Regions from separate parts of the Salinicola sp. 4072 genome, predicted to be linked through region 1. Evidence: riboswitches for the same ligand, from Rfam matches in the RefSeq annotation. Region 1 holds a riboswitch; the other holds the start of a gene.
The links. A riboswitch is a leader RNA that binds a small molecule or an ion and turns the genes downstream of it on or off. The one in region 1 is predicted to bind thiamine pyrophosphate.
Positions count from the first base shown of each region.

Region 2: another riboswitch for thiamine pyrophosphate. It lies ahead of thiC (phosphomethylpyrimidine synthase ThiC); the one in region 1 lies ahead of R3F72_RS07160 (ABC transporter ATP-binding protein).

Region 1 is NZ_JAXOVV010000007.1:43,019-47,942, forward strand. It holds gene R3F72_RS07150 (potassium/proton antiporter) at 1-1,338, opposite strand, end outside; gene R3F72_RS07155 (hypothetical protein) at 1,687-2,502, opposite strand; TPP riboswitch at 2,623-2,726, shown strand; gene R3F72_RS07160 (ABC transporter ATP-binding protein) at 2,758-3,501, shown strand; gene R3F72_RS07165 (ABC transporter permease) at 3,494-4,270, shown strand; gene R3F72_RS07170 (ABC transporter substrate-binding protein) at 4,356-4,924, shown strand, end outside.
Region 2 is NZ_JAXOVV010000001.1:245,984-250,907, forward strand. It holds gene R3F72_RS01080 (MFS transporter) at 1-1,071, opposite strand, end outside; gene R3F72_RS01085 (LysR family transcriptional regulator) at 1,217-2,107, shown strand; TPP riboswitch at 2,288-2,418, shown strand; gene thiC (phosphomethylpyrimidine synthase ThiC) at 2,532-4,412, shown strand; gene R3F72_RS01095 (5-formyltetrahydrofolate cyclo-ligase) at 4,479-4,924, opposite strand, start outside.

The sequences.
Region 1 (4,924 bases):
GCGAAAGATCGCCGAGATCAGCGTACCGGATGGCAGGCGCAGCAGGCGAATCGGCACGTCATCGAGGGATTCATTCTCGACCTTGTAGACGAACATCTCGTAGTCGTTCTCCGGCAGCACGCCCAGTTGCCCGCGTCGATCGGGCGTCGTGGTTTCCGGCAGCACCACCCGCATCCAGCGGGCGACCCGCGCCAGTGTCGAGCCCTGCAGCAGCAGCGAGATCAGGACGACGAAGAACGCCACGTTGAAATAGAGCGTGGCGTTCTCGACACCGCTGATGACCGGGAAGATCGCCAGCACGATGGGAACGGCCCCGCGCAGCCCGACCCAGGAAATGAAACCGATCTCTCGCCACCGGAAATTGAAGAACGGCACCAGCGAAGCCACCACCGCGACGGGACGTGCCAGCACGATCAACGCCACGGCCAGGATGGCGCTCGGTATCGCGTAATCGATCATCTCCGACGGCGTGACCAGCAGACCCAGCACCAGGAACAACCCGATCTGGCTCAGCCAGGCCAGCCCGTCGTGGACGGGAAGAATATGCGTGAGATGGCGACCGGGCTGGTTGCCGATCATCAGACCGGTGAGATAGATGGCCAGGAAGCCGCTGCCGCCAGCAGCGCTGGTGGCGCCGAAAATGCAGAACCCCAGCGCGAGCGCCAACAGCGAATAGAGCCCCGGTGCCAGATCCAGATAACGCAGCAGCTTGGCCGATACCCAGCCGCCGCCCAACCCGACGGCAAGCCCCAGCCCGAACTGCAGGAAGAAGCGCATCAGCGTCTCCCATACACCTCCGACGGCACCGGTCAGCAATTCGGCGAGAGTGATGGTGAGAAAGATCGCCATCGGATCGTTGGTACCGGATTCGATCTCGAGCGTTGCCCCCACGCGCTCGTTGAGATTGACGCCCTGCCCCTTGAGCATGGAGAAGACCGCTGCGGCGTCCGTCGAGCCGACGATCGCCCCCACCAGCAAGCCTTCGGTAAGCGTCAGATCCATTAGCCACATGGCCAGCAGGCCCAGAATACCGCTGGTCAGGAAGACCCCGATGGTGGCCAGCGACAGTGCCGGCCTGAGCCCCACGCGGAAGGTCCGGAAGCGCGTGCGAAGGCCGCCGTCGAGCAGAATCATCGCCAGCGCCAGGTGGCCGATCAGAAACGCCTGAGAGTAATCATCGAACTGCAGGCCGAGTACACCTTCCTCCCCGGCGAGCATACCCAGGCCCAGAAAGAGAACGAGCAGCGGTACGCCGATCCGGGACGACACCCGGCTGGCCAGAATACTGAGGGCTATCAGTGCCCCACACACAAGAAACAGGCTATTGATCGAGTCCAATTCTCAGCCATCGGTTATGAGTCGGGATGATCCAGGGTCTGTTGCCGTTTCGGCGCGAACCGCGTTGCTGCGCCAAATGGTGTCAGGCCAGGCGCGGGATGCCGATAAGGGTGGTTCCCTTTTCCAATCCCGCAACGCCGCATGGCGCCATTTGCCGCGCAACCCGAAGGGCCGGGCCGGTTTTTGCACGGTGCTGCATTTTTCGTCATTCATTTGGAACGACCAAATCACATTCCTCACGCCTTGCCCCGCACAAAAACTGGTTCCGGCGCGGCCGTGCATGAAACGGCAACAGACCCTAGTATGCCATGCAGGCGAAGTCTTGCGGGGTCGAAAATTGCTGCAAATTTAATCTTCTAGCCAGTGTGGATGGGCGATCACCCGCTCCCCGGCGCCTTCTCCATGCAGCGCCAGCAGCACCGCCAGCGCTCGCATTCCGGGGCGATAGTCGGTGAGATCCGGTATCGGATGACGGCGACCATAAGCGGCGATGAAGGCATCGCGGTGGCCGGCGTTTTCCAGCAGCAGTTCTAGCAGGCAGAGATCCAGCTCCAGCGGCGCCCACACCAGCGCTTCCCAGTCGCTCCATAGCCAGTCCGTCGCGCCTTCGAGAAATTGATCGCTGCGCAGATCCGGCAGGCACCAGACGCTCTTCGCGGGCTGCGGCCAGCTCGGCATGTGGCCTATCCAGTCGCGCCGGGGGTGATTCTCCACGAAAGCGCGAGCACGCTCCGGCCAACTCGACAGCGGCGAGATGTCACCAACTGGGTGACCAAACCCCGGCTGTGCCTCCTGGTGCAGTAGCGCCAGTTGATCGCCGAGTCGCGCGGCCAACGTCTCGCTCATTACAGGCGGGGCGGCATGACGCCATGGCAGGCTCCAGAGCGGCGCCTGCTGCAGCCGGTCGAGGAACGTCATCGGCAGCGGCGCCATCGGCAAATGGGGTGGCAGCCACCCCGGCACGCGGGTCAGGGCCTCGGGAACTTGCCAACGGTCGAACCCGAACAGCTGCTGGATACCCCACCAGAAACCGTCGTTTGCGGGCGATCTCCTCGCCAACTTCAGCAACTGCGGGGAAAGCTCTTCGCTACGCCACAGCCAGTTGGCGCTGTCCGGCCAGCGTAGCGCCAACGGCGTCAGCGACTTGCCCGTCAACGCTGTCATGCGCCGGGTGAGTTCGTCATCCGCGCGGATCGCAAGGTCTCGCATCGTCAATGCACTTCGTCCTTGTGTCGGTCCGATCATCGCCGGTGGGCAGGCGGTGATGGTCGGCGTACAATCGCAGGCACTGGATAGGGGTGCCCATGCGACGGGCTGAGAGTGCGGTATGCACAACCCTTGAACCTGAACCGGCTAATACCGGCGGAGGAAATGCCAGCAGTTCTCGCATGACTTCGCCCGGCCCCGATGGGAGTTGTCATGCCACCACCCGGACTCATCGTCCGCCAGGCTTCGCTGACCTTCGGCGATCGCCCGTTGTTCCACGGGCTTCAGGCCCGGTTCGATGCGGGCAGCTGGACCTGCCTGCTCGGTCGCAGCGGCAGCGGCAAGAGTTCCTTGCTGCGCATGATCGCCAGCCTGAGACTGCCTGACAACCATCATCTCGATCTCGCTACCAGCGACGGCGCGCCGTTGGCGGGCCGTCTCGCCTGGATGGCGCAGCAGGACCTTCTCGTTCCCTGGCAGCGCGTGGTGGATAACGTGATGCTGGGTGCGCATTGGCGAGGGCGACCCAAGCCCGAGGATCGCCAGCATGCCGAGCGCCTGCTGGACCAGGTCGGTCTCGCCGACAAAGCCGGCCAGTGGCCGGACGAACTCTCCGGCGGGCAACGCCAGCGCGTCGCCCTCGCCCGCACGCTGTTCGAGGATGCCAGCGTCGTCCTGATGGACGAACCCTTCTCGGCGGTCGACGCCATTACCCGGCTGGAGCTGCATGACCTTGCCAGCCGGCTCCTGGCCGACCGCACGGTAATCATGGTGACGCACGATCCGCTCGAGGCGCTGCGCCTGGCCGATCGAATCCTGATCCTGCAGGGTGAGCCCGCCCACCTGGTATCGATACCCGTGCCCGAAGGCGCTCGCCCGCGCCCGCTCGACAATGTCGACCTGCAGCGTCGTCAGGCCGAGCTCGTCACTCGGCTGCAGGAGTCGGCACATGCTTGAGAAGATTGCACCGGGCCGACTCGTTCGCCCCGTGGGGGCGCTCGTCGTCCTTGTTGCCATCTGGCAGTTGGTACTGATGCTGACCGGCGTGCCACGCTACATCCTGCCCTCGCCGACGGCCGTCGGTAGCGCGCTGATCGAACAGCGCGCGTTGCTTGCTCATCATGCCGGCATCACCGCCATCGAGATAGTGGCCGGGCTGATCGGCGGCATCCTGCTGGGGCTGGCAACGGCGCTGGCGCTGGCTCGCTTCCGCGCCCTGCGCCGCACGCTACTGCCCCTATTGCTGATCAGTCAGGCCATCCCGCTGTTCGCGCTGGCGCCAATCCTGATGCTGTGGCTCGGTTACGGCCTGGGCCCGAAGATTCTGATGGCCATGGTCATCATCTACTTTCCGGTCGCGTCGACCGGCTACGACGGGCTGCGGCAGACACCACAAGGCTGGCTCGATCTGGCCCGCACCTTCGGGCTGAGCCGGCGCCAGCAGCTGCTGAAGGTGCAACTGCCGGCCGCCCTGCCGTCGCTCGCTTCCGGGCTGCGGATGGCAGCCAGCGCGGCGCCGATCGGCGCGGTGATCGGTGAGTGGGTCGGCTCCAGCCAGGGGCTGGGCTACTTGATGCTCAATGCCAATGCACGGTTGCAGATCGACCTGATGTTTGCCGCTCTGGTCGTGCTCGTGGCGTTTGCCGTCCTGCTCTACTTCGGCGTCGATGCGGCATTGAGGCTGTCGATGCCCTGGCACCGGGATCGCGTGGAATCCGGGCCTTGAAACGAGATCACACCGGGTCTTTCCAGCGAATCGTATCAACCATGCATGCCTTCATGAATACATCAAAATGACAGGGGAACAAGCAATGGCAACCCAACGTGCAACCCAACGATCGACACTGTGGCGGCGCGGACTGGCGATGAGCCTGGCGCTGCTGGGCCTGATCCTGGCGACGCCGATCTTGGCGCAGGAAGACGAAGATGCCTTGGCGCCGCCACAGATGATTCCGCTGAGCGTGATGCTCGACTGGTACGTCAATCCGGTTCACGCGCCGATCGTCATCGCCAAGCAGCGCGGGCTGTTCGAGAAACGCGGACTGGATGTCGACATTCAGGCCCCGGCCGATCCCAGCGTCCCGCCCAAGCTGGTCGCCGCCGGGCGGATCGATCTTGCGGTCAGCTATCAGCCGCAGCTGCATTTGCAGGTAGATCAGGGGCTTCCGGTCGTTCGCGTCGGCACACTGATCGCGACGCCGTTGAACGCGTTGCTGGTACGCGCGGATAGCGGTATCGAAGACCTTTCCCAGCTCGCCGGGAAGAAGGTCGGATACTCAGTCGGCGGCGTCGAAGAGGTTCTGCTGTCGGCCATGCTCGAGAACAGCGGCCTGAGCCTGGACGACGTCGACATGGTCAACGTCAATTTTTCGCTGACGCC
Region 2 (4,924 bases), on a different contig from region 1:
GCCGACCCATCCGCTGGCCAGCGAGTGCGCCGCGAAGAAGCCGAAGGTGAACACCAGCATGCCGATCAGGATCAGGCTGATGGGCTCGAACAGCGTGATCGCAAGCCCAACCAGCATCATCGCGATGAACAACCAGAAGATCCGCGGACGCCCGAGCTTGTCGGCCAGGGAACCGGCCCAGGCCGAGCTATAGGTGCCGGAAAGATAGGCAACCGACAGCACACCGACCAGCGCCTGGCTGACATGATAGGGTTCCGCCAGCAGCCGGAAGGCGATGTAGTTGTAAAGCGTGACGAAGCCGCCCATGAGCAGGAAAGCCTCGAGGAACAGAAGCGGCAGCCCGCGATCCTTGAACTGCACGGCGAAGCCGGAAACCACGTTGCGCCAGTTGAGCGCCCGCGGCGTGAAATGCCTCGACGGCGGCAGCCAGCGCATGAACAGGATCGCCGCGATCAGCGCCACGATGCCGATGGTGGCGAGCGTCCAGCGCCACGGCACCCAATCCACCATGACCCCGCTGATCAGGCGTCCGCTCATGCCGCCGATCGAATTGCCGCTGATGTAGAGCCCCATGGAAAGGCCGACGTAGCGCGGGTGGATCTCCTCGTTGAGGTAGGTCATCGCCACCGCGCACAGGCCGGAAAGCGACAGCCCCGCCAGCCCCCGCATGACCAATACTCCCGTCCAGCTCGGCATCGCCGCGGCAATCAGGGTACAGACCGCCGCCGCCAATAGCGCCACCGACATCACCGACTTGCGCCCCACCGCGTCCGAGATCGGCCCAGTGATCAGCAGGCCGATCGCCAGCATGCCGGTGGCGACCGACAGTGACAGGCTGCTGGTGGCGGCGTCGATGCCGAAGGCGTCCGACAGGATCGGTAGCAGCGGTTGGACGCAATAGAGCAGCACGAAGGTCGAAAAGGCACCGAGGAACAGTGCCAGCATGGTCGGCCGGTAGCCGCGCTGACCACGTTCGATGAAACCGCTTTCGGCGGCTTCCGCCTCGCGCGCCAGCCGATGATTGGCGGCCTGGGTGGCATTGTGGATGTCGGATGAGGTATGGCGGGACAACCCGATTCTCCCGAAGACGATGGCTGGCGCCGGAGTGCCATGGTCGGCCCGTTGCGCCGAGTTGATTTAGATCTTGGTAGGTTACGCCGCCACCATTAAGCTTTCTAATATATTATTCGACGCTTTTGAGAGGTTTAGCGACTCAATGGAACTGCGCTATCTGCGCTACTTCGTCGCCGTGGCCGAAGAGCTGCATTTCAGCCGCGCGGCCGAGCGGCTGGGAATCTCGCAGCCGCCGCTGAGCCAGCAGATCCAGGCGCTGGAGCGCGAGCTGGGCACACGCCTGCTGACCCGGACCAACCGCCGCGTCGAGCTGACCGAAGCCGGCCGGGTCTTCCTCGACGAGGCGCGCGACATCCTGGCACGAACCGAGCGCGCCACCCGGCTGGTGTCCCGGCTCGGGCGTGGCGAAGCTGGCCAGCTGCGTATCGGCTTCACCACCTCGGTGCCCTTGAGCCCGACGCTGCCGCGCACGCTGATGCGTTACCGCCAGCGCTATCCCGATGTCGAGCTGCGCATGCACGAGCTCAACAGCCAGCGCCAGGTCGCCCCGCTGCTCGAGGGCGATCTGGATATCGGCATCATGCGCCCCGCCACCCTGCCGGAGGGTCTCGACGCCTTCACTCTGATTCGCGAACCGCTGATGGCCGTGGTCAACGAGCAGGGGCCGCTCGGTGGCAGCGCGCTACCGCTGACGCTCGAAGCCCTGGCGATTCACCCCTTCGTCTATTTCTCGCCCGCTGCCGGCACCGGCCTGCTCGATCAGTTCAACACCCTGTTCGCCAAGCGTGGCCTGACGCCCCGGCTGGTGCAGGAAGTCGGCGGCCCGAACACCATCATCAGCCTCGTAGCGGCCGGCATGGGCGTATCGGTTCTTCCCGCCTCGTTCCAGCACATCCGGATCGACAATGTCCGCTACCGCCCGTTGAGCGATGCCGATGCCGTGTCCGAAGTCTGGCTGACCCATGCCCGCCACCACCTGACGCCCCAGGCCCGCTCGTTCATCGATCTGGTCCAGCGCCCTCTCGATCCATAACGCGCCCTCTCGATCCATAACGCGCCCTCTCGATCCATAACGCGCCCCCTCGATCCATAACGCGCTCCCTCGACCCGTGACGCGTTCCCTCCTCGCAGGCCCGGCCGTGACCGCCGCCACACGGCCGGCTTGACCTCGCCCGCCCCTCGTCACAGACTGCCCGTGGCGATGCACGATGTCGCCAGCTTGACGGGGTGCCGGTGGAACCGGCTGAGATCGTCCTGCGCCGGGATTCATTCGACGGCGCCACGGCGGATCCCGACGAACCTGATCCGGCTAGTACCGGCGTAGGGATCAAGCGGAAACCGTGGCGTGAGAGAAGACTCGCCCGTGCCGGTTTTCCCCTCCTGCGCTGTGCGCCGGCCTGACCCCGATAGCCTTGGCAAATATGCCTGGCAAGTCATGCCACGGAGCACAACCGAACATGAAATCCCCACAATTTCTGGCTGAAACCGCCCGCGTCGACAGCGCCGCCATCGCGCCGCTACCGGCCTCGACCAAGGTTTATGTCGAAGGCTCGCGTCCGGATATCCGGGTGCCGATGCGCGAAATCTCGCTCTCGCCCACGCAGACCCGAAGCGGACTCGAACCCAACGCGCCGCTCACCGTCTACGACACCTCCGGCCCCTACACCGACCCGGCTGCCGACATCGATATCCGCCGTGGCCTGCCGGAACTGCGCCGCCAATGGATCGACGAGCGCGGCGACACCGAATGGCTCGACGGCCCCAGCTCGACCTACGGCCGCGTTCGTGCCGAGGATCTGCGTCTATCGACGCTGCGCTTCGAGCTGAAGCGCACGCCGAGGCGGGCCAGGGAAGGACGCAACGTCACCCAGCTGTACTACGCGCGCCAGGGCATCGTCACGCCGGAGATGGAGTTCATCGCCATCCGCGAGAACCAGCGCCGGCGGGAGGCCCGCACCCTCGATACCGACCCGATGCTGGATCATCAACACCCTGGCGAGTCCTTCGGTGCCCATCTCCCCGACGAGATTACTCCCGAGTTCGTGCGTGACGAAGTCGCCCGCGGCCGGGCGATCATCCCGGCCAACATCAATCACCCGGAGAGCGAGCCGATGATCATCGGCCGCAACTTCCTGGTGAAGATCAACGGCAACCTGGGCAATTCGGCCGTGACCTCCTCGATCGAGGAAGAGGTCGACAAGATGACCTGGGGCATCCGCTGGGGCGCGGACACCATCATGGATCTCTCCACCGGCCAGAACATTCACGAGACGCGGGAATGGATCATCCGCAACTCGCCGGTGCCCATCGGCACGGTGCCGATCTACCAGGCGCTGGAGAAGGTCAATGGCGTCGCGGAGAACCTGACCTGGGAGATCTTCCGCGACACTCTGATCGAACAGGCCGAACAGGGTGTGGACTACTTCACCATCCATGCCGGCGTGCGCCTGCACCACGTGCCGATGACGGCCAGGCGCGTGACCGGCATCGTCTCCCGCGGCGGCTCGATCATGGCCAAGTGGTGCCTGTACCACCACCGGGAGAGCTTCCTCTATACCCACTTCGAAGACATCTGCGAAATCATGAAGGCCTACGACGTCTCGTTCTCGCTGGGCGACGGCCTGCGTCCGGGGTCGATCGCCGATGCCAACGACGAGGCCCAGTTCGCCGAGCTGGAAACGCTGGGCGAGCTGACCCGGATCGCCTGGAAACACGACGTCCAGGTGATGATCGAAGGCCCCGGCCACGTGCCGATGCAGCTGATCAAGGAGAACATGGACAAGCAGCTCGAGTGCTGCGACGAAGCGCCGTTCTACACGCTAGGCCCGCTGACCACCGACATCGCCCCGGGCTACGATCACATCACCTCCGGCATCGGCGCGGCGCAGATCGGCTGGTACGGCTGCGCGATGCTCTGCTACGTCACGCCCAAGGAGCACCTGGGCCTGCCCAACAAGGATGACGTCAAGACCGGCATCATCACTTACAAGATCGCCGCCCATGCCGCCGATCTCGCCAAGGGGCATCCCGGCGCGCAACGCCGCGACAACGCGCTGTCGAAAGCCCGCTTCGAATTCCGCTGGGAGGATCAGTTCAACCTGGGGCTGGACCCGGACACCGCCCGCGCCTTCCATGACGAGACGCTGCCCAAGGATTCCGCCAAGGTGGCGCACTTCTGCTCGATGTGCGGGCCGAAGTTCTGCTCGATGAAGATCACCCAGGAAGTGCGCGAACGCTTTGGCGACGATACCGGAATCGCCGCCGAGAAAGCGGCCGGCATGGAGGAGCAGGCAGAACGCTTCAGGCGCGAAGGTGGCGAACTCTACCGAGAGGTGTAGCCGCTCGCGGCGTCGGGCATCGCGCCCGACGTCTGCGTCTTGGCTTGGCTTGGCTTGGCTTGGCCCTCAGATCGTGCCCAGCGCTTCCATTCGGCACAGCTCCTGCAGCGGCGGAATCGTGTCGTACATCTGCTGATCCAGCAGTTGCCACACGATGCCCACGGTGGGCTTGTGGGGCGCATCGACTTCGATCGTGCGGGTCGGCGTGAAGATCACGTCCGAAACGGTATCGAAGACCTCCGGATGCAGCTCCTCCTCGAGTACCTGGCAGTCATGGACCAGAGCTGCCGAGGGGGTATTCACATCGATGTTGCCGATGCGATAGAGCATGCCCCACTCGGCATCGAAGTAACCGTGGCCCTTGCCGAAGCGGATGCCGGCTTCGTTGATCGCGCCGGTGCCCGTCACCATGAAATCGGTCCTGGGCCGCTCGCGGATCTCCGTCAGCGAGATCGGCCGTCCCATCCGCTCCATGCCGTCCAGCGTCGCGGCATAAAGGTACATTTCCTCCG